Regions from separate parts of the Rhizobium sp. Leaf341 genome, predicted to be linked through region 4. Evidence: predicted binding sites of a transcription regulator. Region 4 holds the regulator's gene; each other region holds the start of a gene.

Region 1 (5,969 bases), on a different contig from region 4:
GGCCGGGGGCGCTGACGCCCTCCGTCGTTCTCTCGCTCGGCCTTGGGCTGGCACTGCTGGTCACGCTGGCCCTGATCGATGGAAACCTGCGGCGTGAATTGACCGGCAACCTGCCGGAACGGGCGCCGAACTTCTTCTTCGTCGATATCCAGGGAAGCGAAATCGAGGGCTTCCGCTCGCTGCTCAACACGGCGCTGCCTGGCGGCAAGGTGATCGAGGTTCCGATGCTGCGCGGACGTATTCTCGCCTTCAACGGCGAGGATGTTGCCAAACGCGAGGTTGCGCCGGCCGGGCGCTGGGTTTTGCGAGGCGACCGCGGCATCACCTACGCCAGGAACCTGCCGGAAAATTCGCGTCTCGTCGAAGGCCAGTGGTGGCCGGATGGCTATAGCGGCGAGCCGCTTGTTTCGTTCTCCGAGCAGGAAGCACGGGAGTTGAACCTCAAGATCGGAGATACCGTCACGGTCAACGTGCTGGGACGCAATATCACGGCGCGCATTTCCAACTTCCGCACGGTCGAATGGGAATCCCTCTCGATCAACTTCGTCATGGTGTTTTCGCCCAACACATTCGCCGGGGCGCCGCATGCCTGGCTCGCCACGGTCATCGATCCCTCGGCCACCGCCGAGCAGGAGGCGGCGGCCCTGCGCCAGATCACCAACACCTATCCGACCATCACCAGCGTCCGGGTGAAAGACGCGCTCGACATCGTCAACGGCCTGCTGGGTCAACTGGCGACTGCCATCCGGGCGGCTGCCGGCGTCGCGCTCGTCGCCTCGGTTCTCGTGCTGTCAGGTGCGCTTGCGGCGGGCAACCGTGCCCGCGTTCATGACGCGGTGGTGCTGAAGACGCTGGGGGCGACCCGCGCGACGCTGATCCGGGCGTTCTGCTACGAATACGCAATCCTCGGCCTGTCCACCGCTGTCTTTGCGCTTCTGGCCGGAGGGGTCGCGGCATGGTTCGTGGTGGCACGCATCATGACGCTGCCATCATCGTTCCTCCCGGATGTGGCGGTTCTGACGATCGTGGTGGCCCTCGTCATGACGGTCGGCATTGGCCTTTTGGGAACATGGCGCGTGCTCGGGCAGAAAGCCGCGCCGATCCTGCGCGACCTGTAGAGTGCTCGTCGGGCCCGGTAACCGTCCGAGCATTACAATCCTGTCATCCCCGTGTGCCGCTCTTGAGATATCTGTGGTTCGGCATCATATTGTCATCAGGCTAGCTGAAGCTCCACAGCGGTGCCTGGTCTGTTGAAAAGCGACCTCTCCGTCATCTGGAGCTCATATGAGGATAAGAATGTCTGATCCCAGAAACTTTCGCATGCAAACCGCTGGCGCGCGCGCTGACGCTGCTGTCGACCAGGGCCTGCGCGCTTATATGCTGCGGGTCTACAATCTCATGGCACTCGGCGTGGCCATCACCGGCGTCGCCGCGTTTCTTGCCTTCCAGTTTGCCTTTGCCGACGGTCAGCTGACCGCGTTCGGCCAGGCGATCTATCTCAGCCCTCTGAAATACGTCATCATGCTGGCGCCGTTCGGCATGGTCCTGTTCCTGAGCTTCCGGATCAACTCGATGAGTGTTTCGGCCGCGCAGACGACATTCTGGGTCTACGCCGCGCTCATGGGCCTGTCTCTGTCGTCGATCATGCTGATCTACACGGGACAGAGCATCGTGCGCACGTTCTTCGTGACCGCGGCTTCCTTCGGGGCATTGTCGCTCTACGGGTACACGACGAAACGTAGCCTGTCGGCCATGGGTTCGTTCCTGGTCATGGGCCTGTTCGGCCTGATCATCGCCTCGATCGTCAACATCTTCTTCGTGTCGTCTGCCCTGCAGTTCGCCATTTCGGTCATCGGCGTGCTGATCTTCGCCGGTCTGACCGCTTACGATACGCAGCGCATCAAGGAAATGTACTTCGAAAGCGACGGCTTCGAGGCTGCTGGCCGCAAGGCGATCATGGGCGCGCTCACGCTCTATCTCGACTTCGTGAACCTGTTCCTCTTCATGCTGCGGTTCCTCGGCAACCGCAACTGAGGATAAGCGGTCTCTCACACGGACTTTGGAAAGGCGGCTTCGGCCGCCTTTTTCGTCTCGCAGGCTTTGCTTGAAGCACAAGCTGCGAACATTCCGTCTGCTCCCTTGATCGGGCCGGGGGAATATGGAAGGACGGTGGGACGTCTAAGACCCCTTTGCCGTTTTCGAGATTGCTCCCATGCCCTTCACGCTGCGCGATGCCACCCTTGCCGATATCCCTGCAATTACGGACATCTACAGTGAATCGGTGCGCAACGGCGTCGCCACCTACGAGATCGCCGTTCCGGATCAGGCGGAGATGACAACGCGCTTTTCCACGATTACAGGCAACAGCTATCCCTATATCGTTGCGGAAGACACGGACGGAACCGTCATCGGCTATGCCTACGCTTCCGCGTTCCGCACGCGCAGTGCCTATCGGTTCCTGGTCGAGGACTCGATCTATCTTGCGCCGCAAGCCCGTGGGCAAGGCGTTGGAAAAGCTCTCCTCACCGAACTGATTGCGCGCTGCACCGACCTCGGATTTCGTCAGATGGTGGCCGTCATCGGCGGTGCGCATCCAGCTTCCATCGCGGTCCACCGGTCCACCGGCTTTGTCGATTGCGGCACGATGAAGGGGAGCGGCTTCAAGTTTGGTCGCTGGCTCGACACCACATTCATGCAACTGGCGCTCGGCGATGGCCTCGAAACGGTCCCTGCCGACGGCGTCTATCCGGATACCCTCTACGCCGGCTGACTGCATCTCTAAAGTGCGTTGCGTGAAAGAGGATTCACGCAACGCGCTTTTAGGTCTTGTTTTGATGCATGTCGTTCCCGAAACCGCTGCACCCTTTCAGGTGACATGCCTCAGGAGACAATGCAGATCTGCCGAGGGTTCAGCTCTTCACGACCTTCAGCAGCTTGTCGAAGACCTTGAGAACTTGCGGCAGCTCATGCCCGCGTTTCAGGATCATACCGTGGGTATTGACCACGGCATAAGCTCCCTGCTTGGCGGCAAGCTTCGGCACCTTTTCCACCCGGTAAAGCGGCATTTCGCCGGATCTCTTGAAGACGGAGAAGACCGCCTTGTCGCGCATATGGTCCAGCGCGTAGTCCCGCCACTCGCCTTCTCCGACCATGCGGCCATACACCCAGAGAATCTGGTCGAGCTCTCTGCGATGAAACGTTACGGGAAGCGGGTCTTTGACGTGGCGGTACTCATTGAGATCGACGACCACGTTTTCCGATGGCGCAAGAGCCTGGCGGCCTTGCAAATCCGTCTGATCGGTCATGCACATCCGGCCTTTTGTTATGACAGAACGGTAACAGTTTGCCCGAGTGCGGCTGAAAATCAAGCCGGAATGGCAGCGCGGCGCGCGGAACCATCTCTATCGTAGCGACAGCTTTATTGTGCATTGCCGCATTGCGGCCAAAGAGGCGCCCGAATTACACGGTTAAACTCGTCGGCCGCTGCTGCTTCGATTTGCGAAGCGCGGCGTGTGTCCCGACCGGTCGAACGCGTATCTTGTTTCCCCGGTCCGGTCTCTGTGCTGCCGTGCCGACCTTCGGCAAGGGTAGCCACAGATGGTCACGTCGGGATCGGCCTTAGGCCGGTGCCGCCTGACCTCCCGGTCCGGTGCTATCGAAACCCTCAGCCCCCAGCCCTCGATATGCCGGACCGGGTACTTCACTGGCCGACGCTGCGGCCTTTGAAGACTATTGCGAGGCCATCAGGGTGGCCGCACCGACAATAGCGCCAGGCGTTTCCGCGTCTTTCATCCGCTGCAGAAGGACGGCGCAGCCACTGTCCTTTTCCTGGTCGAGCACGGAGGCAGGCAGGACGAAACGCGCGGACTTGCCGTCCCACATGCCGATCGTCTGAATGTCGCGCACCGCGTGCCAGTAGGACATCATCTTGCCGCCGTTCTCGCCCTTTTCCACGTTCACCACCTTCTGGCGGTTGAAATAGACGATGACGACGTTGGCCTTACCGTCGCCTTCCCCGATCGAGATGTCGATCTCGTCGTTCTTGCGTTCCGCCGAAATCGGCACCTTCATGCCCTCATTGGCCCCGCTCAGCGCCATCAGTCGTCCCTTGATGCCGGAGAGGTTGGCACCATTGACCTGGTCGCGACCATTCAGAACGGCTTGGGGCGTGTAGACGCCGTTGCGGCCGAACATCTTGGCATAGGCATACTGGCGCGCTGTGTTTTCCTTTGATGCAAGCGTGTCCGCCCAGCCGAGATAGTTCCAGTAATCCACGTGATAGGAGAGGGCGACGATCGACCCGTCGTCGATCAGATGCTTCAGAGCCGCGTCCGCCGGAGGACAGGAAGCGCAGCCCTGACTCGTGAAGAGTTCAACCACGCCCTCAGGCTGCTTGACATCCAACCCGCCGGTTGCCTGTCTCGCCTGCGTCGTTTCTGCCATCGCGTGTTGTTGTGCGTCCTGCGCTGCCGCTGGAAAAGCCGCCAGCGCAAACAGGCTGCCAATCAGGCTTCGACGAAACATCTGGGAGATGGGCATGCAGGTTCCACTTCGGGCAGAGTCCAATTCGGGCAGGATTGCGGCAGCCGGAAACCGGTTCTTCATACGCCGCGACGTCCTCAACACAAAGTCACGTTGGAGTGAAATTTCGATAACGAGAGGGGTGGGCCAAACATGCAGAAGGCCGGAACGAGGTTCCGGCCTTCGCGATTTTCCAGCTCTCGCTGCCTCAGGCTGCGAGGTCGCGCAGAACCGTCTGGAGAATGCCGCCATTGTTCATGTAGGTGACTTCGTCCAGCGTATCGATACGGCAGATCAGCGGGATGTTCTTCACCGTGCCGTCAGCATAGGTGATCACGGCCGTTCTCTTCTCGCGCGGCTGGACATTCGTCAGGCCCTCGATGGTGACGATCTCGTCGCCCTTCAGGTTGAGCGAAGCCCAGGTGGTCCCCGCCTCGAAGACGAAGGGGACGACGCCCATTCCGACGAGGTTGGAGCGATGGATGCGCTCGAAGCTCTCGGCGATGACCGCCTTGACGCCGAGCAGGTTGGTACCCTTGGCCGCCCAGTCGCGTGAGGAGCCGTTGCCATATTCGCCACCGGCGAAGATGACGAGCGGGACACCCTCTTCCTTGTACTGCATGGCCGCGTCGTAGATCGACATCTCTTCCTTCGACGGATAGTGGAACGTGTAGCCACCTTCCTTGCCGTTCGGGCCGAGCATGTGGTTGCGGATCCGGATGTTGGCGAAGGTGCCGCGCATCATCACTTCATGGTTACCGCGGCGCGTGCCGTACTGGTTGAAGTCGGCAACGCCGACGCCATGGCCCGTGAGGTAAGCACCAGCCGGCGACGCTGCCTTGATCGAACCAGCCGGAGAGATGTGGTCGGTCGTGATCTTGTCGCCGAAGAGGCCGAGAATGCGTGCGCCTTTGATGTCAGAGATGCCGGAGCCCGATTTGCCCATGCCCACAAAGTAAGGCGGGTTCTGCACATAGGTCGAATCATCGTCCCAGGCATAGGTCTGGCCCGCAGGAACCTGAACGCCCTGCCAGTTGACGTCGCCCTTGAACACGTCGGCATACTTGCTCTCGTAGAGCTCGCGCGTCACGTATTTCAGGATGAATTCCTGGATCTCGTGCGAGGTCGGCCAGATATCCTTGAGGAAGACCGGCTGACCGTCCGAACCCGTGCCGAGCGGCTCGGTCGTCAGGTCCTTCTGGACCGAACCGGCGAGCGCGTAGGCGACGACCAGCGGCGGCGAGGCCAGGTAGTTCGCCTGAACGTCCGGCGAGATCCGGCCTTCGAAGTTGCGGTTGCCCGAGAGGACGCCGGCCGTGATCAGGCCCTTGTCGTTGATGGTCTTGGAGATCGGTGCCGGCAGCGGACCGGAATTGCCGATGCAGGTCGTGCAGCCGAAGCCGACGAGGTTGAAGCCGAGAGCATCGAGGTCCTTCTGGAGACCCGAT
Region 2 (5,969 bases), on a different contig from region 4:
CAGTCCCTTCTGGCACCCGTCGACGATACCGGCCTGCCGATCCGGTTTTCTGTCTTTATCGACGAACCCGTCGACGTCGCCACGCCGCTGTCCGCCATTGTGGATGTCAGGCGCTACGACGCCCAAGGGCCGCCCGCCTGATCCGGAAAAGCAGCTGACGGGCTGACGGCCCGCCTCATCCGAGCTGAAGACGTCCGCCGCGGCGCGCGTTTCCACGCCGGCCGATGTCTCGGTTTCACGCTTTTTCCGCCGATCCGCGCGCTGTTCTGCGCCGATCTGCGCACCCGTTCGAGGATTGACCATGACTGATGTCACCCCATCGCGGCCGGCGGGCGATTCCGCTCCGTCTGTCGACCTCTACCGCGCCATCTGGCGATGGCACTTCTATGCCGGCCTGATCGCCGTTCCCTTCATGATCCTGCTGGCCGTCACCGGTTCGCTCTATCTCTTCCGCGACGAAATCGACCACTCGGCCTTCGCCCATCGTACAGTCGTCGCCCTGGAATCGACGCCGCAACAGGCGCCGAGCGCTCTCATCGGCCGTGCGCAGACGGCTGTCCCGGCAGCGCGGGTAAAGGCCTACCGGCCTCCCGCCGGTCCGACCTCCTCGGCACGCGTCACCCTCGAAACGGCGGATGGCGCAGCCTACGTGTTCCTGAACCCCTATTCCGGCGCGATCCTCGCCACGATGTTGAAACGACAGGAATTCAACGAGGTGGTGCGCAAGCTGCACAGCCTTGAGTATTTCGGTCCCTATGCCAATCGTCTCATCGAGGCGATGGCTGGATTCGCTATCATCCTCGTCATCTCCGGGTTTTATCTCTGGTGGCCGCGGCGGCAGACCGGCGGGGTGCTGAGCGTGCGGGGAACACCGTCGCGTCGCGTGTTCTGGCGTGACACCCATGCCGTCACCGGGGCTGTCGCCGGCGGTCTGATCGCCTTCCTCGCGCTGTCGGGCCTGCCCTGGTCGTCCTTCTGGGGCGGCAAGCTGACGGAACTGGCGGTGGCGACCGGCACGGGGTATCCCGCGGCGCTCTGGGATGCCGTTCCGACATCCAACGAGCACGCTCAGCATGCCCTGCAGACCGTCGGATGGACGATGGAGGCCTCGCCGATGCCGATGTCGCATCCCATGACGGGCGATGGCACGATGACAGCGGAACCGATGGGAAAGGGCGCGGAGGCCGCCCCTCTCGGCATCGACAGGATCGTAGAGATCGCACACGCGCGCGGCCTGGCACCGGGGTTCGAGGTCACGCTTCCAGACGACGCGACCGGCGTCTTCACGACGGCCGTCTTTCCCGACGACCTTTCAAAGGTACGCACGATTCATATCGATCAGTATAGTGGGAAACCTCTGGTCGATATCGGCTATGCCGACTACGGTCCGCTCGCCAAGATCACCGAGTTCGGGATCAACATCCACATGGGCCAGCAGTTCGGACGTGTGAACCAGCTCCTGATGCTGGCGACGTGCCTCGCGATCATCCTGTCCTCGGTGGCCGCCGTCGTGATGTGGCTCAAGCGCCGGCCGGCCGGCCGCCTCGGCGTGCCGCCCTATCCCACGAGCCGCAGGGTCTACGGCGTCCTCTGGGGCATGGCGGTGGTCTTCGGCGTGATGTTTCCGCTCTCGGGCCTGCTGATCGTCGCCATGGTCGGGTTAGACATCCTCGTGATCCGACGGGTGCCCGTCTTGAGGCGGACATTCGCCTGACGCTCGGGACACGTACCTTGCGGACGGATGAATAGCAGCGACGCGGCAGCCGAAGGAGATTGCCGCGCCGCTTCACGATGTCGACGATCAAACAGGCAGAATGGCCGCCGGCGCCGCGCGCACGCGCACCTCGAAGGGGGGCGCGTCGATCGCTCGGCTCGAGCGAGGGGGCCTGACCATCATCCCACCGTCACACAGGACGGTTAAGGCTGCCGCAAACAGTCTCACGCGATCCGAACGAGGTTATCATGCGGACCCTTCTTGCTGCGCTCGTCGCAACCACCATTCTTGCCGGCACGGCCCAGGCCACGACGGTCTATCCGCTTTCGCGCGCAACGATCCTTGCCGGATCGCCCTTCGACTTCAAGGTCGAGCTGCCCGGCGTGGTGAAGGCCGATGACGTGAAGATCACGGTCAACGGGGAGGATTATGTCGCAGCTCTCGGATCGGCTGCGGCGTTCGTGGCTGAAGAGAAGGGCAAGGAGGACAAGGTCCTCGGTTCCGCCCTGATCCTGCGCGGGGCGCGGATCCTCAAGGCCGGCAGCTACAAGGTCGATGTCACGGCGGGCGGCGAAACGAAATCGGTGACGTGGGAGGTCTACGACACCATCGCCCAGCCCAAGGCGAAGAACGTGATCTTCCTTCTCGGCGACGGTCTGTCCGTCGCGCATCGGACGGGCGCCCGCATCATGTCCAAGGGCATGACGGAGGGCAAAGCCAACGGTCGCCTCGCCATGGACGATCTCGATCACATGGCCTTCGTGGGGACGTCGGCAACGGATGCGATCGCGACCGACAGCGCCAATACGATGTCGGCCTACATGACGGGGCACAAGACCGCCGTCAACGCGCTCGGCGTCTATGCCGACCGGACACCGGCAAGCCTCGATGATCCCAAGGTCGAGACGATTGCGGAAGCCCTGCGCCGCACCACGAAGAAAGCGATCGGTGTCGTGTCGACTGCCGAGATCGAGGATGCGACACCAGCCGCCGTGGTCGCCCACACGCGCAAACGCGCCGACAAGGCCGATATCGTCGGCATGTTCTACGCCGTTCAGCCGGACGTCATCCTCGGCGGCGGCTCCGCCTATTTCCTTCCGCAGGCAACGCCGGGCTCCAAGCGCAAGGACGACAAGGATTACATCCAGCTGTTCAAGGACGCCGGCTATGCGCTGGCGACCGACAAGACGGAGCTTGCGGCCTCCTCCGGAACGAACGCGGCCAAGCTTCTCGGGCTGTTCCACACAGGCAACATGGATACGGTCCTCGACCGGGACTTCCTCAAGAAGGGAACCGTTTCCAAATTCCCCAACCAGCCGGGCCTTGTCGACATGACGAACGCCGCGCTGACCCAGCTCTCCCGGAACCAGGAGGGGTTCTTCCTGATGGTGGAAGGCGCGTCGATCGACAAGATGTCCCACCCCATGGACTGGGACCGGGCCTTGTACGAGACGATCGAGTTCGACAAGGCCGTCGCCGTCGCGCGCGACTTCGCTGCAAAAAACCCGGAAACGCTGATCGTCGTCACCGGCGACCACACGCATGGCATGTCCATCGTCGGCACGATCGACGACGAAAAGCCGGGCACCGAGATGCGCCAGAAGGTCGGCGTCTACGCCGATGCCGGCTTCCCGAACTACGAGGACAAGGACGGGGACGGTTATCCGGACAAGGTCGACCCGACGCGCCGTCTTGCTGTCTTCTCCAGCAATTTCCCGGATTACTACGAGACGTTCCGTCCGAAGCTTGAAGGCCCGTTCGAGCCGACGGTTCAGAATGAAAAGAAGGAGTATGTCGCCAACCCGGCCTACAAGGACGTCCCCGGTGCCGTTCTGCGCGAGGGCAATCTGCCGCGGGCCTCGGAAAGCGCCGTCCACGCCGTGGACGACGTCGTGCTTCAGGCGAGCGGTCCCGGTGCCGAAGCGTTCAAGGGCTATTTGGAAGAAAGCGACATCTACCGGGTTCTTGCCGACACGCTCGCCCTCGGCGCACCCGACAAGATCGGGGCGAAATAAGCGGCGATCCGGCCTGGGCGCGGCCGTCCGGTGCGCATGGGCTTGCCGGACGGCCTCGCCGCTGTTCATGCCGGTCGATCGAGGTTGGGGCGGCCTTGCTTTAAATGGATATGGTCGGGCGCGTCCGCCGCCCGCTCGAGGAAACGCGATGACGAAGACGAAGCCCATGCGACGCCGTACCCTGCTTGGCCTGCTCGCCGCCTTGCCGGTGCTGACGAGAGTGCCGCGGGCCCATGCTGCCACGGAGGTCGGCTTCGATGATCTCTATGGCAGCGTCGGCGTGCTGGGTCTGACCTTCTCCGATACGGTCAAAAGGCTGAACGGGCAAAGCGTGACGATGAGCGGGTTCATGGCGCCGCCCCTCAAGGCCGAGGCGACCTTCTTCGTCCTCACCGAAATTCCCATGTCGATCTGCCCCTTCTGCTCGTCCGACTCGGATTGGCCGGACAATATCGTGGTTGTCTATCTCGACGCGGCACAGACCTTCGTTCAGCCGGGGACGCGGATCTCCGTTTCCGGCATGCTCGACGTCGGTACGTGGACCGACCCCGAGACGGGCTTCGTCAGCCGCCTGCGCCTTCGAAGCGCCCGATACTGGTCGGTGTGAGCCCATGCTGTCCCTGACCCTCAAGGATATCTCGGTTTCCTATCCGGGCCTCGGTGCACCGGTTCTTGCGATCCCGCATCTTGAGGTCGGTGCCGGCGAGATCCTTGCGGTCACGGGCGCTTCGGGCTCCGGCAAGAGCACCTTCGTGAACGTCATTTCAGGATTGGAGCCTCTCCGGGAGGGGCAGGTCGATTGGAGTGGCACCGATCTCGCGGGTCTTGCGGAGCATCGGCGCGACCGATGGCGCGGGACGCATGTCGGGCTCGTCATGCAGGACTTCCATCTGTTCCCCGGCTTGTCGGCGCTCGACAATGTGCTGCTGCCGGCGCGCCTCGCTTCGGAGGCGTCCGCGGCCGTCAAGCGCCGGGCACGCGATCTCCTGGCCAGCACGGGTCTCGAGCGGCCGAGCCAAGCGGTCGAGACGATGTCGCGCGGCGAAATGCAGCGGGTCGCTCTTGCGCGCGCGCTCGTGCGTGCACCGGGCGTCGTCATTGCCGACGAGCCGACAGCCAGCCTTGACGAGGCGAGCGGGCAAATCGTCGCGGACCTTCTGGTCGGTCTCACCGGGGCGGTCGGCGCAACGCTGATCGTGGTCTCGCACGATCCGGGGCTCATCGCGCGCCTGCCGCGGCGGATCACGCTCCAGAGCGGGAAGATCACGCAGGATAGCCGGGCGGTGACGCCATGATCGGGTTCATCCTCGCCGATATCCGCCGCCACAAGGCCGGAACGCTTGCCATCCTCCTTCTTGTGGCCGTTGCCGTGGCGCTGGCCGTCTCCGTGATTCTGCAGGAGCGCGCCCTTCGGCTCGGAAGCGCGCGCGCAGCCAATGCCTTCGACCTCGTGATCGGAGCCGCCGGGAGCGAGACGCAGCTGGTGCTCTCCTCGATCTTTCTTCAGGCGGCCCCCCTGCCGCTCATGGACGGCGCCGTGTTCCAGCGGCTGGCGACCGATCCGCGCGTCGCCTTTGCCGCACCGATCGGTTTTGGTGACAGTTTTGCAGGCTATCCACTGGTCGGCACATCGTCAGCGCTTGTCGCCCATCTTTCGCCGCAGCTGCAGGAGGGGGCGGGTTTCCGCCGGGAGGGTGATGCCGTCATCGGCGCGGCGGTCGATCTGGCCATGGCCGCCGTGATCAAGCCGATGCATGGCACGGCCGAAGGCGGGGGCCATACCCATACCGGGATCGCCTATTCCGTCGTCGGCCGGATGAAGCCCACGGGCACTCCCTGGGACCGGGCCATCCTCGTTCCGATCCAGGCGGTGTGGGACCTGCATGGCATGGGTCACGCCGAGGCGGATCATGCGGAGGCCGAAGGTGAACAGGCCAAACATTCGTCGGCCGGACCTGCAAGCGGCGACCTGGAGCACAGTGCCGATCCCGCGGCCGCTCTCGACGAGGACTGGGCGGCGCATGCCGCCGGACTTCCGGCCGTGCTGGTCAAGCCGAGGACCATCGCCGACGCGTACAAACTTCGCCAGGAATATCGCTCCGGCACGACGCTCGCCGTCTTTCCCGGCGAGGTTCTGACACGTCTCTATGCGACGCTTGGAGACGCCAAGGTTCTCCTGCTCGCCGTCGCGATCGGCACGCAGGCCCTGATCGCCGCCGCCCTGCTCCTGGTGACGATCA
Region 3 (5,969 bases), on a different contig from region 4:
ATCATCTTCGGGCTGCCCTCGGCACCTTCCTCGTAGAGCACGTCGAACGTGTCCTTGAGGTAGGTGAAGAACTGATCGCCGGAATTGAACCCCTGCGGCGTGGCAAAGCGCATGTCATTGGCATCGAGCGTGTAGGGGATAATGAGGTGCGGGGTCTGTGGCGTCCTGCCCGGCACCCAGTACGGCAACTCGTCCGCGTAGCTGTCCGAGGAATAAAGGAAGCCGCCGTCCTCGATGACAAGCTTCAGCGTATTGTCCGAAGGCTTGCCCTGATAGAGCCCGAGCGGATGCGATCCTGTCAGTTCCGTGTGCAGCCGCACGGCTTCCTGGATGTGGCGGCGCTCCTCCTCCTCCGTAAAATCCTTGTATTCGAGCCATCGATAGCCGTGGCTGGCAATTTCCCAATCGGCCTCCTTCATGGCGGCGACGGCGTCGGGATTGCGCGCCATGGCCAGTGTCACGCCGTAGACCGTGACAGGAACGTTGCGGCGTGTGAACAGGCGCCACAACCGCCAGAAGCCGGCGCGCGAGCCGTACTCGTAGATCGACTCCATGTTGAGATTGCGCTGCCCCGGCCAGGGCTGCGCTCCGACGATCTCCGACAGCAGCGATTCGGAGGCCTTCTCGCCGTCCATGATCGTGCTCTCGCCGCCTTCTTCATAATTGACCACGAACTGAACAGCGATCCGGGCCTCACCGGGCCAGTGCACCTCCGGCGGATTTCGGCCATAGCCGACGAGATCGCGCGGTGTCGAAAAAGTCATGTCGAACCCTCTTTGTCGCCGAACGGTACCATCCGAAGCCGGAAAGTCGAGGCATAAAGATCGATATCGACAGCCGAAACCGGTCAGCCGGAAGGAGGCTCGTCAGATCCGGCGCGACCGGGCGAATGTAGCCCCTGCCTCACGCCCCTGTCGTCAACCGGCGCATGGCCCGAGCCATCTGGACTTCGCGCGCAGGTGTCGCAGCCGAGGTCGCGGACGCGGACGGCGGGGCGAAACGCCCCGTCGGCTTGTGGGGGGAAAGCTTGCCGAGCGGATGCTGGGAATGAACGCGCAAGGGTGCGCCGGCGCCGGGTTCGATGAACAGGGCGAGGCTTGCGACTTTCACGGGCTGCGCGAGCACGGCCTCGAACTGCGTCCGCACCGGGCCTTCCATCTTTTTGCGCATGCCGGCCGTCATGGGCCCGGTCAGCATCATATGGAACCGGTACTCCTCCATCACGAACGGATCTCCCCAGCGGTGCAGGTTCGAAAACTGCGTTGCCGTCAGTTTGTCGGCATCGAGCCGCGCAATGTCCTGTTCGGTAAACGGCGCCCGGAATTCGTCGAAGCTTTGGACGACCTGCGCCGCCAAATGCGTCATGGGCTCGCAGGGAACGCGCGGGCTGAGCCCGAAGGCGCTGCCGAGCCAGGAGACTTCGAGATCGGGAATTTCAAACGGGCTGATCTCACCTGCAAACCGCATCATGGCTTTCAGCAGCGCCGACTCGGTCTTGTCCTCCGCCAGATGGAAGGGTGCCTTGATCGACCCGTGAAAACCGTAGCGGCGCGGAACGGCGGTGTAGTAGGCCATGTCCTGCGCCGAGCATCCGGCGACCGAAAGTTGCTCGCAGAGATCGCCCGAATAGACGTTGCGTCCCAGCCAGTCGGCGGCAGCCACGGAAAGCGGATCATGGATCGGCGGTGTGAAGCAGATGGCGTAGCGCATGGGAAACCTCGTTCTGTCCCTGCGCTACGTGATTTGCATGACAGGCTGACGAAGCCGGCCTGTTTCCCCGCGCAAAAGCCGGGGAACCCGCTCCCCTGCCCAGACGTTCATCAACGGACAGAGCCAGAAAAGGAGACGGAACGTGACCGATCACAACCCCAATCTGAACGACGTCAGCCCCCGCATGCAGGGCGGCAGCTCGAAACTGCAGGATGCAAGCATCGTCGAAACCCAGGATCTGATCGCAAGCGACAAGGTCGAAGGAACACGCGTCTACGGCGCGGACGGCGAGCGGATCGGTTCGATCGAGCGCCTGATCATCGGGAAACGATCCGGCCAGGTTGCCTATGCCGTCCTGGGCTTTGGCGGCTTCCTCGGCATCGGCGAGGATCATTATCCGATTCCGTGGGCAAAGCTCAGCTACGACGAGGACCTCGGCGGCTACCGGACCGAACTGACCCGCGAGCAGGTCGAGAAGGCACCCAAATACCGCAGCGACGACGAATACGCCTGGAACAGGGAGAACGGGCGGCAGGTCTTCGACTATTACGGCGTGCCCCCCTACTGGATGTAGGCGCGATCTCCCTGCCAAGGCGAAGGAGAAGGGTGCACCTCCTCGGATCGGCGCCCTTTTCATCCTGGCCATCAGCGTCGGATCGATGACCCCCGATCATGCCGCTCTCAACATCTCCCGCCGGTCGAGACTTAGGTGCGCGGCGGTGCCGTCAAGTGATGTTCGCAGCGGAACGATGCGGGTAGCGCGACGGCGCCCGCATCATCCGCCGAGCGGCCGCAGATGCCCTCCACCACGGCGTGCGCCAGTCGGTGGGCAATGCCGAAACTGATCTTGAAGCCGCCGGTCATCAGATGCAGGCGCGGATGGTCGGGGTGCGGGCCTGCCATCGGATCGCGTCCGACGGCACGGGGGCGAAGCCCCGCCCAGCGCTCGAGGACCGGCGCCCCTGCCAGCGCGGGAACCAGTCTTTCCGCCTTTGCAAGGAGTTCGTCGAGCCGGTGGTCGGTCGAGAGCGGATCGGCAAAGTCCATTTCGCTTGTGCTGCCGATCGCCACGCCGCCGGCATCATGTGCGATGACGTAGACTCCGTCCGAATAAAGGATTGGAAGGGCCGGATCGAGATCGACCCCGAGCCGCGCCGCCTGCCCCTTGACGCCTTTGCCGCTCGGTGGCCGCGGGCTATCGCCTGCCGCTTGCGGCAGAGCATCGACCATTCGGAAACTGTCGACGCCTGCGGCCAGCACGATATGCCCAGCGTCGACGACGCTTCCGTCGGATAAGACCACCTGCCCGCGCTGCGGATCGATGCTGCGCACGGCGCACTGCTCCCGGATCGTCACGCCACGAAACGGCCTGAGCATTGCGACCAGAAGCAGCAGCAGACCGCGCGGTGAAACCCGCGCCGCAAGCCCGTCGAATACAGCCCCTTCAACGACGGCATCGGGAGAGAACAGGCGTTCGGGTGCGGTATCGAGAACCTTCCAGGCAAAAGCGGCATGCAAAGCGGCAGGCCCCGTCCGCCAGTTGGCGTCGGCATCGGCAACCTGCCCGAGCGCGATACCTCGCAGATGCGGTTTTGCCAGTGGAATGAGACGGCCCGTGCGCCTGTAGCCTGCAGACAGGCCCGTCTCCGCCTCCATCCTGCGGATCTCGCTCTCCAGCGAAACCAGCGCGTCGAACTGGAACTGCTTCTTGGCGTTCCAGCGATCCGGCGTGTGCGGCATCAAGGCGCCGAGCAGGCCGCCGCTTGCGCCTGCCCCGATCGCGGCGCGCTCCACCACCAGCACGTCAAGCCCGGCACGCGCGGCATTAAGCGCCGTCCAGAGGCCCATGATGCCCCCGCCGATGACGACCAGATCCGTCTTCCTGTCCGCCATCGATTGACCTTGCTCGCCGGGCTGATTATCGCATGTCCATGACCGCGCGCCACACGACCACGCCTGCCGATCTCGAAACGCCCAGCCATCAGACCCTCGACTGGCACAGCGGCGATATGCCGTATTCCGTGGAGTTTGACGATCATTTTTATTGTCGCACGGACGGTCGTCTCGAATGTGGCCATGTCTTTCTGCACGGCAACGATCTGCCCGGACGCTGGCAGAACGCGCCAAATTTTTCGATCGGCGAACTCGGTTTCGGCACCGGCCTTAACTTCTGCGAGACGTGGCGCCAATGGAACCTGGTTCGGAAACCCGCCGGCGCCCGTCTTGCATTTACCTCCTTCGAGCGTTTTCCGATGACCGCGGCAGACATCGCCCGCGCCCTTTCCGCATGGCCGGAAATCCGGGACGAGCGCGAGGCACTGATCGCCGCATGGCCGCAGACGCTGGCCGGCACGATCCGCCTCGATCTGTCGGGCGACGTCACGCTCGCCATCGTCTGCGGCCCTGCGCTGGAGACGGTCAGCGCCGCACCCACGCTGTTCGACGCCTGGTACCTTGACGGCTTTGCGCCTTCGCGCAATCCAGACATGTGGTCCGCGGAGCTGATGGCGGCCGTCCACGCCCACACGGCCGACGGCGGGACCTTTGCCACCTACGCCGCAGCCGGTTTTGTGCGACGCAATCTGCAGGCCGCGGGCTTCCAGGTGGAGCGCCGTCAGGGCTTTGCCGGCAAGCGGGAAATGCTGCGCGGCGTTCGGCCCGACCTGCGCACTGACACGCCCTGAAAACCGGCGCATATCTCGCACCTGCGAAAAGACAGCTTGACTTTTCGGCCGCAAACAACGACATGAGGGCCAGCGTCACCTTCCGGCCGCCGCGTGAGCGAGCCAAGCGGATTCTGTCAATCCGTCGTGAAGGCTAAGCGCACCTATGAGACCGTGCCAGATTCGGCACCCGCAGCGCAGACAGCTTTTTCAACCCACCAAGATCCCATTTCACGCGGGGTTCTTGAAACCAGATGACCCGGAACCGCAGGACGCGGTGTTCCGGCCCCTGTCGTTTGGCGCCCCGAAAGGCATGATTTTGACCGATTTTACTTCCCTTGGCCTCTCTGAGCAGATGGTAGCGAACCTCACACTGGAAGGTTTCACCAAGCCGACGCCGATTCAGGCCGAAGCCATTCCGCTCGTCATGGCAGGCCATGACCTCATCGGCCTTGCACAGACCGGCACCGGCAAGACCGCCGCCTTTGGTCTTCCGATGATCGAACGCATGCTGGCCGACGGCAAGCGTGCCGACCCGCGCAACGTGCGCGCCCTGATCCTTGCTCCGACGCGCGAACTGGTGAACCAGATCGCTGCCAACCTGAAGGTCTTCGTCAAGAAGAGCCCGTTGCGCATCGGCCTCGTCGTCGGCGGCGCTTCCATCAACAAGCAGACCCAGCAGCTGGAACGCGGCGTCGAAATTCTCGTCGCCACCCCCGGCCGCCTCCTCGATCTTCTCAACCGCAAGGCCGTGACGCTGACGACGGCGCGCTATCTCGTGCTCGACGAAGCGGATCAAATGCTGGACCTCGGCTTCATCCATGATCTGCGCAAGATCTCCAAGCTCGTCCCGAAGAACCGCCAGACCCTGCTGTTCTCGGCCACCATGCCGAAGGCGATCGCCGATCTGGCCGGCGACTATCTGACCGATCCGAAGCGCGTCGAAGTCGCAACGGCCGGCAAGGCCGCCGACAAGATCGAGCAGTTCGTGCATTTCGTGAGCGGCAAGGACGGCAAGGTTACGCTTCTCAAGCAGTCGCTGACCGCAAACCCCGATGGCCGCGCCATCGTCTTCTCGCGCACCAAGCATGGGGCCGAAAAGCTGATGAAGCACCTGGAGTCGGTCGGCTATTCCGCAGCCTCCATTCACGGCAACAAGAGCCAGGGCCAGCGCGAGCGCGCCCTCAAGGCCTTCCGTGACGGCGAGATCAAGGTTCTGGTCGCCACCGACGTCGCTGCGCGTGGCATCGATATTCCAGGCATCACGCACGTCTACAACTACGATCTCCCGGAGGTCGCCGAAGCCTATGTTCACCGCATCGGCCGTACCGCCCGTGCCGGCCGCGACGGCATCGCCATCGCGTTCTGCGCGCCCGACGAGGCTCGCCTGCTGCGTGACATCGAAAAGCTGATGGGCATGAGCATTACCGTCGCGAGCGGCGAAGCACCTGCGAACATTTCGCGCGCCCCGGCACCCCGCAATGCGCGTGGCAATGGCGGCCGCGGCAGCAACAATGAAGGTCGCAACGGGCAGGGCCGCGGCGAAGGCCGTGGAGGCCAGGGTCGCAGCGAAAACCGCGGCGGCGAGAACAACCG
Region 4 (5,969 bases):
ATCCCTCGATCGACGTGGTCGAACTGCGCGCCCGCGTCGGCATGGTCTTCCAGAAACCCAATCCGTTTCCGAAGTCGATCTATGAAAACGTGACCTACGGCCCGAAGATCCACGGTCTTGCCCGCAGCAAGGCCGAACTCGACGCCATTGTCGAGCAGAGCCTGCAGAAGGCCGGCCTCTGGAACGAGGTGAAGGATCGCCTGCACGAATCCGGCACCGGTCTCTCCGGTGGTCAGCAGCAGCGTCTCTGCATCGCACGCGCCGTTGCCGTCAGTCCTGAGGTCATTCTGATGGACGAACCCTGCTCGGCGCTCGACCCGATTGCCACCGCCAAGGTCGAGGAGCTCATCCACGAACTGCGCGCCAACTACACGATCGTGATCGTCACGCATTCCATGCAGCAGGCAGCCCGCGTCTCGCAGCGCACCGCCATGTTCCATCTCGGCAATCTCGTCGAGGAGAACGATACCGACAAGATGTTCACCAATCCCGACGACCAGCGCACGCAGGATTACATCATGGGACGCTTCGGCTGACCGGTCGTGCGACCGATAGACAAGTGCCCGTGACCGAACTCCAAGGACAGGATCCATGGCAACCCATATCGTATCCGTCTATGACGAAGACCTGAAATATCTCAGCCGCCGTATCTCCGAGATGGGCGGCCTTGCCGAGCAGATGGTGGCCGAATCCGTGCGGGCCCTGGTCAACGCCGATCTGGGTCTCGCCCAGAAGGTGATTTCCGACGACGTCGTGCTCGATGACGCCGAGCGCCAGATCGGCGAGAAGGCCATCATCACGATCGCCAAGCGGCAGCCGATGGCGGCCGACCTGCGCGAGATCATGGGGTCGATCCGCATTGCGGCCGACCTCGAGCGTGTCGGCGATCTTGGCAAGAACACCGCCAAGCGCGTCATCGCGGTCTCCAGTGCCAGTCTGCCGCGCCAGTTGGCGCGGGGGATTGAGCATCTGGCCGAACTGACGCTGATGCAGCTGAAGGAAGTCCTGGATGTCTACGCCTCCCGCTCGGCGGAAAAGGCAAAGGCCATCCGGGAGCGAGACGGCGAGATCGACGCGATCTACACCTCGCTGTTCCGCGAACTCCTGACCTACATGATGGAGGATCCGCGCAACATTACCCCGTGCACGCATCTCCTGTTCTGCGCCAAGAACATCGAGCGCATCGGCGACCACGCGACCAATATCGCTGAGACGATCTACTACATGACGACCGGCGCGCAGCCGCTCGGCGAACGTCCGAAGGACGACTCGTCGAACACTGTCGGCGCACTCTCCACCTGAGCGAACGGCGCGGGAGAAATCCATCCTGCGGCGTCGTCCTCGGTCTTGAGACCGGTCGCTGTCTCGAGGTTGGGGATGGCGGCCGAAGGGTGGTCTCTTGCCGAAATGCCTGAACTGTCAACGATGATCGCCGCCTTCGGGTTCTGGCGAAGGCCTCGTCACGCGACGAGGACACTACGGAGTCCAGAAATGCAGCCGAGAATAGCCGTTGTCGAAGATGAAGAAGCCCTGAGCGTCCTGCTGCGGTACAATCTTGAGGCCGAAGGTTTCGATGTCGATACCATCAATCGGGGCGACGAGGCAGAGGTTCGCTTGCAGGAACGGCTGCCGGATCTGCTCATCCTCGACTGGATGCTCCCCGGCGTGTCCGGCATCGAGCTCTGCCGGCGCCTTCGCCAGCGCAGCGAGACGGAGCGTCTTCCCATCATCATGCTGACGGCACGGGGCGAGGAAAGCGAGCGGGTCCGTGGTCTTGCCACCGGCGCCGATGATTATGTCGTCAAGCCGTTCTCGACGCCGGAACTGATCGCCCGCGTGAAAGCCATGCTCCGCCGCGCGCGTCCGGAAGTGCTGTCGTCGCTCTTGAAATGCGGCGACATCGAGCTCGACCGCGAGACGCACCGCGTCCACCGCAAGACCCGGGAAGTCCGTCTCGGCCCGACCGAATTTCGTCTGCTCGAGTTCTTCATGTCGTCGCCCGGCCGCGTCTTCTCGCGCTCGCAGCTTCTCGATGGCGTTTGGGGGCACGATATCTACGTCGACGAGCGCACCGTCGATGTCCATGTCGGTCGCCTGCGCAAGGCGCTTAACTTCTCCAACATGCAGGACGTGATCCGCACCGTACGCGGAGCGGGCTACTCGCTGGAAAGCTGAGCCTGTCGCGAAGCAAAGCTGCTTACCCGCTGCGCGTGCTCCGGCCGAGGCCTGAAGCGAAAACGCCTTCCTCGCAGAGCGAAGAAGGCGTTCTTGCGTTCCGACTGCAGGGCGTTCTCTTATCGGGCGCGACGGCGCTCGGCCGAGGGCTGATAGGCCAGCTTGGCGTGGAACGTGCAGTAGGGCGAGCTATCTGGGGAGTCGTTTCCGCAGAAGTGGAATTCGTCCTTCATCGGGTCGCCGATCGGCCACTTGCAGGTGCGATCGGTCAGCTGCGTCAGCACCAGCTTGCGGGACATGGGCACCACGACATTGCTGCCCGTCGCGCTGCCTGCGCTGTTCGTTACCGCCAGTGCGGTTTCCGGCGCGAATGCGCTTTCGGAATCTTCGATGACGTTCACGCTGACCGGGCGGGCCATCGAACGCTGGGGGGCGGAGCGGGGGGCTGTGCTCGCCACCACGGCTTCCGGTGCTGCCGGACGGGCAACGACGACGGGGCGCTTGGGACGGGTTGCGCTCGGCGAGGCGCCGCCTGCCTTTGCGCGGCCCGGAAGCGACAGGCGATGAACCTTGCCGATGACGGCGTTGCGGCTGACGCCACCAAGCTGCGCCGCGATCTGGCTCGCGCTCAGCCCTTCGGCCCAGAGCTTCTTCAGTCTCTCTACCCGCTCGTCAGTCCAGTTCATTGTCGTCTCCGTTCCAGGCCGTACCAAAGGACGAATCCCTCACCGCGCTCCGGATGGCTCCGAAGCTGCAACGCCTTGACTCTTCTGGTGACTAGGTCCGCCGCATGCGTCTAGCAATTCCTTGGTAACGTAGAGACGGGGTGACTCCGTGACAAGAGTCCCGGGAATCGCGCCGAATCGATTTTTGGGTTTTCCCCAACTTGCTGTCGCCGCGTGATATATTTGCAAGACCTTTTTGCCGGAAAGCATCGTGCTCGAAAAATGCATCCGAGGCCTGTCTTTCCGGGAGTTTTGTTGACAGCGGCACCCGAAATACCGATAGTGCGCTCGCCGCCGTCAGGGCGGTATTTTTCATTTCGGGCCGGCGCTGTCGGCCGCTGCAAAACGGATCGAACCTTCCCCGCAGAGTGTGCGGACAGGACGAGGAGACAGGCACGATGGCCGAGGCAACCCCGCTTTACGAGACCTATATGCGTGCGCCGCTGCGCTTCGAGCGCGGCGAGGGCGTCTGGCTGGTGGCGGAAGATGGGTCGCGCTATCTCGACTTCGCCGCAGGTGTCGCCGTCAATTCCCTTGGCCACGCGCATCCGCATCTCGTCGCAGCGCTGAAGGACCAGGCCGAAAAGGTTTGGCATCTCTCCAATCTGTACGAGATTCCCGGGCAGGAAAAGCTCGCCAAGCGTCTGACCGACAACACGTTCGCGGACAAGGTCTTCTTCACCAATTCCGGTGCGGAAGCGCTGGAATGCGCCATCAAGACGGCGCGCCGCTACCAGTTTTCCAAGGGCCGGCCGGAGCGTTTCCACGTCATTACCTTCGAGGGCGCCTTTCACGGGCGCACGCTCGCGACGATCGCGGCCGGCGGCCAGGCGAAATATCTCGAAGGCTTCGGCCCCAAGGCACCGGGCTTCGTCCAGGTCCCCTTTGCCGACCTGGATGCCGTCAAGGATGCGATCACCGAGGAAACCGCGGCGATCCTGATCGAGCCGATCCAGGGCGAGGGCGGGATACGCCCGGCACCCAAGGCCTTCCTGCAGGCGCTGCGCGCATTGTGCGACGAGCACGGCCTGATGCTGATCTTCGATGAGGTCCAGTGTGGCGTCGGACGAACCGGCAAGCTCTTTGCCTATGAATGGTCCGGCATATCTCCGGATATCCTCGCGGCCGCAAAGGGCATCGGCGGCGGCTTCCCGCTTGGCGCCTGCCTTGCCACGGAAGAGGCCGCCTCGGGGATGGTCGCGGGCACGCATGGTTCGACCTACGGCGGCAATCCGCTGGCCATGGCGATCGGCAATGCCGTGCTGGACGTCGTTCTCGGCGATGGGTTTCTCGAGCATGTGCGGGATGTCGCACTCGTCTTCCGTCAGGGGCTGGCCTCGCTTGCCGATCGTTTCCCCGATGTAATCGAGGAAATCCGCGGCGAAGGCCTCATGCTCGGCATCAAGGCGGCGGTTCCCTCCGCCGACCTGCTGAAGGCGATCCGGGCGGAGAAGATGCTGGCCGTTCCCGCAGGGGAAAACGTCATCCGCCTGCTGCCGCCGCTGATCACCAGCGCGGACGAAGCCCGCGAGGGTCTCGCCCGCATCGAACGCGCCAGCGAAACGTTGACGGCGGTCAAACAGCGCGCGCGTGCGTGATCTGGACGCCTTCGACATCAGGATTACCGACAGCCGGCCCGCGCAGAAGGCATAGGCTCCAAGAACGCCTTGGAGCCGCCCCCGGGCACAAGGACAGGACACCGCATTTTCATGGCCGAACCTCGCCACTTCCTCGATCTCTCCGCCATGTCGGCAGAGAACCTGCGCTCCATCATCGATGATGCCCGGGTGCGAAAGGCAGCGACCAAGGCCGGGACTGCGGAAAAGCCGCTGGCCGGCAAGATGCTCGCCATGATCTTCGAAAAGCCTTCCACCCGAACCCGTGTGTCGTTCGACGTCGGCATGCGCCAGCTCGGCGGCGAGACGCTGTTCCTTTCGGGCACGGAAATGCAGCTCGGTCGCGCCGAGACGATCGGCGATACGGCCAAGGTTCTCTCTCGGTACGTCGATGCCATCATGATCCGCACGACAGACCACAGCCGCCTGCTCGAGCTTGCCGAACATGCGACCGTGCCGGTCATCAATGCCCTGACAGACACGACGCATCCCTGCCAGATCATGGCCGACATCATGACTTTCGAAGAGCATAGCGGCCCGGTAAAGGGCAAGACCATTGCCTGGACGGGCGACGGCAACAACGTGCTGCATTCCTTCATCGAGGGATCGGCGCGTTTCGGCTACACGATGAAGATGGCGGTGCCGCTCGGCTCCGAACCCGACGACAAAATTCTCAACTGGGCGCGCAACAATGGCGGCAACGTGATCCTGTCGCATGACGCGGAAAAGACGGTCTCCGGTGCCGATTGCGTCGTCACGGACACCTGGGTGTCGATGAACCAGGAGCATCGCGCCCGGGGACACAACGTCTTCCAGCCCTATCAGGTCAATGCTGCGCTGATGTCGAAGGCGGACGAGAACGCGCTCTTCATGCACTGCCTGCCGGCGCATCGGGGCGAGGAAGTGACCGACGAGGTCATTGACGGACGTCAGTCCGTGGTGTTCGACGAGGCGGAAAACCGCCTTCATGCCCAGAAGTCGATCCTTGCCTGGTGCCTGGGCGCGCTCTGAGAGCCTGCCTGCGACGCGCATCGTCAAAACCTTGAAAAACGGCATTCGGCCACCGATCTAGGTGCAAAGCGGAATGTCACGATTTTTGCTGGCATTTCATATCGATCCAATAGAATGGCGTTGTGGCGTGCAAAACCCGGACCTGTCCGGGGCGCCGTCATCTGCGTTCGGGCTCGCCGCGGCGGGTCATGCATCAGGAGCATGGACATGGTGGACAAAGGACCAGATCTCGGCGAATTCGGTTACGCGGGCGATGACCGCGTCGTGCCTTTTCAGGTGGAGGGCCTCGACGTGCGCGGTCGCGCCGTTCAGCTTGGCCCCATGCTGGATGCGATCCTCGAACGGCACAATTATCCGTTGCCGGTCGCACGCCTCGTGGCGGAAACGGTGGTGCTCACCGTCCTCCTCGGCACTTCGCTGAAGTTCGATGGCAAGCTCATCA

Evidence for each region. Region 4 encodes PhoB, which activates phosphate uptake and scavenging genes when phosphate is short. Its sites were predicted from a motif close to TGTCATNNANCTGTCAT; they were not measured.
Region 1: ASG03_RS00650 (DUF2794 domain-containing protein) is a predicted target of PhoB. The motif match lies at 3,325-3,341, and genes of this name have one in related genera.
Region 2: ASG03_RS13825 (alkaline phosphatase) is a predicted target of PhoB. The motif match lies at 1,892-1,908, and genes of this name have one in related genera.
Region 3: ASG03_RS17970 (DUF1045 domain-containing protein) is a predicted target of PhoB. The motif match lies at 1,748-1,764, and genes of this name have one in related genera.

Annotation. Positions count from the first base shown of each region.
Region 1 covers NZ_LMPE01000002.1:135,977-141,945, reverse strand. The annotation lists gene ASG03_RS00665 (ABC transporter permease) at 1-1,118, shown strand, start outside; gene ASG03_RS00660 (Bax inhibitor-1/YccA family protein) at 1,297-2,034, shown strand; gene ASG03_RS00655 (GNAT family N-acetyltransferase) at 2,213-2,770, shown strand; gene ASG03_RS00650 (DUF2794 domain-containing protein) at 2,910-3,305, opposite strand; gene ASG03_RS00645 (DUF1223 domain-containing protein) at 3,730-4,539, opposite strand; gene acnA (aconitate hydratase AcnA) at 4,730-5,969, opposite strand, start outside.
Region 2 covers NZ_LMPE01000012.1:185,477-191,445, forward strand. The annotation lists gene ASG03_RS13815 (hypothetical protein) at 1-141, shown strand, start outside; gene ASG03_RS13820 (PepSY-associated TM helix domain-containing protein) at 302-1,714, shown strand; gene ASG03_RS13825 (alkaline phosphatase) at 1,963-3,729, shown strand; gene ASG03_RS13830 (hypothetical protein) at 3,878-4,336, shown strand; gene ASG03_RS13835 (ABC transporter ATP-binding protein) at 4,341-5,024, shown strand; gene ASG03_RS13840 (FtsX-like permease family protein) at 5,021-5,969, shown strand, end outside.
Region 3 covers NZ_LMPE01000015.1:694,574-700,542, forward strand. The annotation lists gene puuE (allantoinase PuuE) at 1-764, opposite strand, end outside; gene ASG03_RS17970 (DUF1045 domain-containing protein) at 904-1,710, opposite strand; gene ASG03_RS17975 (PRC-barrel domain-containing protein) at 1,895-2,284, shown strand; gene ASG03_RS17980 (NAD(P)/FAD-dependent oxidoreductase) at 2,416-3,603, opposite strand; gene mnmD (tRNA (5-methylaminomethyl-2-thiouridine)(34)-methyltransferase MnmD) at 3,642-4,394, shown strand; gene ASG03_RS17990 (DEAD/DEAH box helicase) at 4,693-5,969, shown strand, end outside.
Region 4 covers NZ_LMPE01000003.1:705,204-711,172, reverse strand. The annotation lists gene pstB (phosphate ABC transporter ATP-binding protein PstB) at 1-536, shown strand, start outside; gene phoU (phosphate signaling complex protein PhoU) at 592-1,302, shown strand; gene phoB (phosphate regulon transcriptional regulator PhoB) at 1,492-2,175, shown strand; gene ASG03_RS04920 (GcrA family cell cycle regulator) at 2,295-2,861, opposite strand; gene ASG03_RS04915 (aspartate aminotransferase family protein) at 3,299-4,498, shown strand; gene argF (ornithine carbamoyltransferase) at 4,610-5,527, shown strand; gene ASG03_RS04905 (Hsp33 family molecular chaperone) at 5,735-5,969, shown strand, end outside.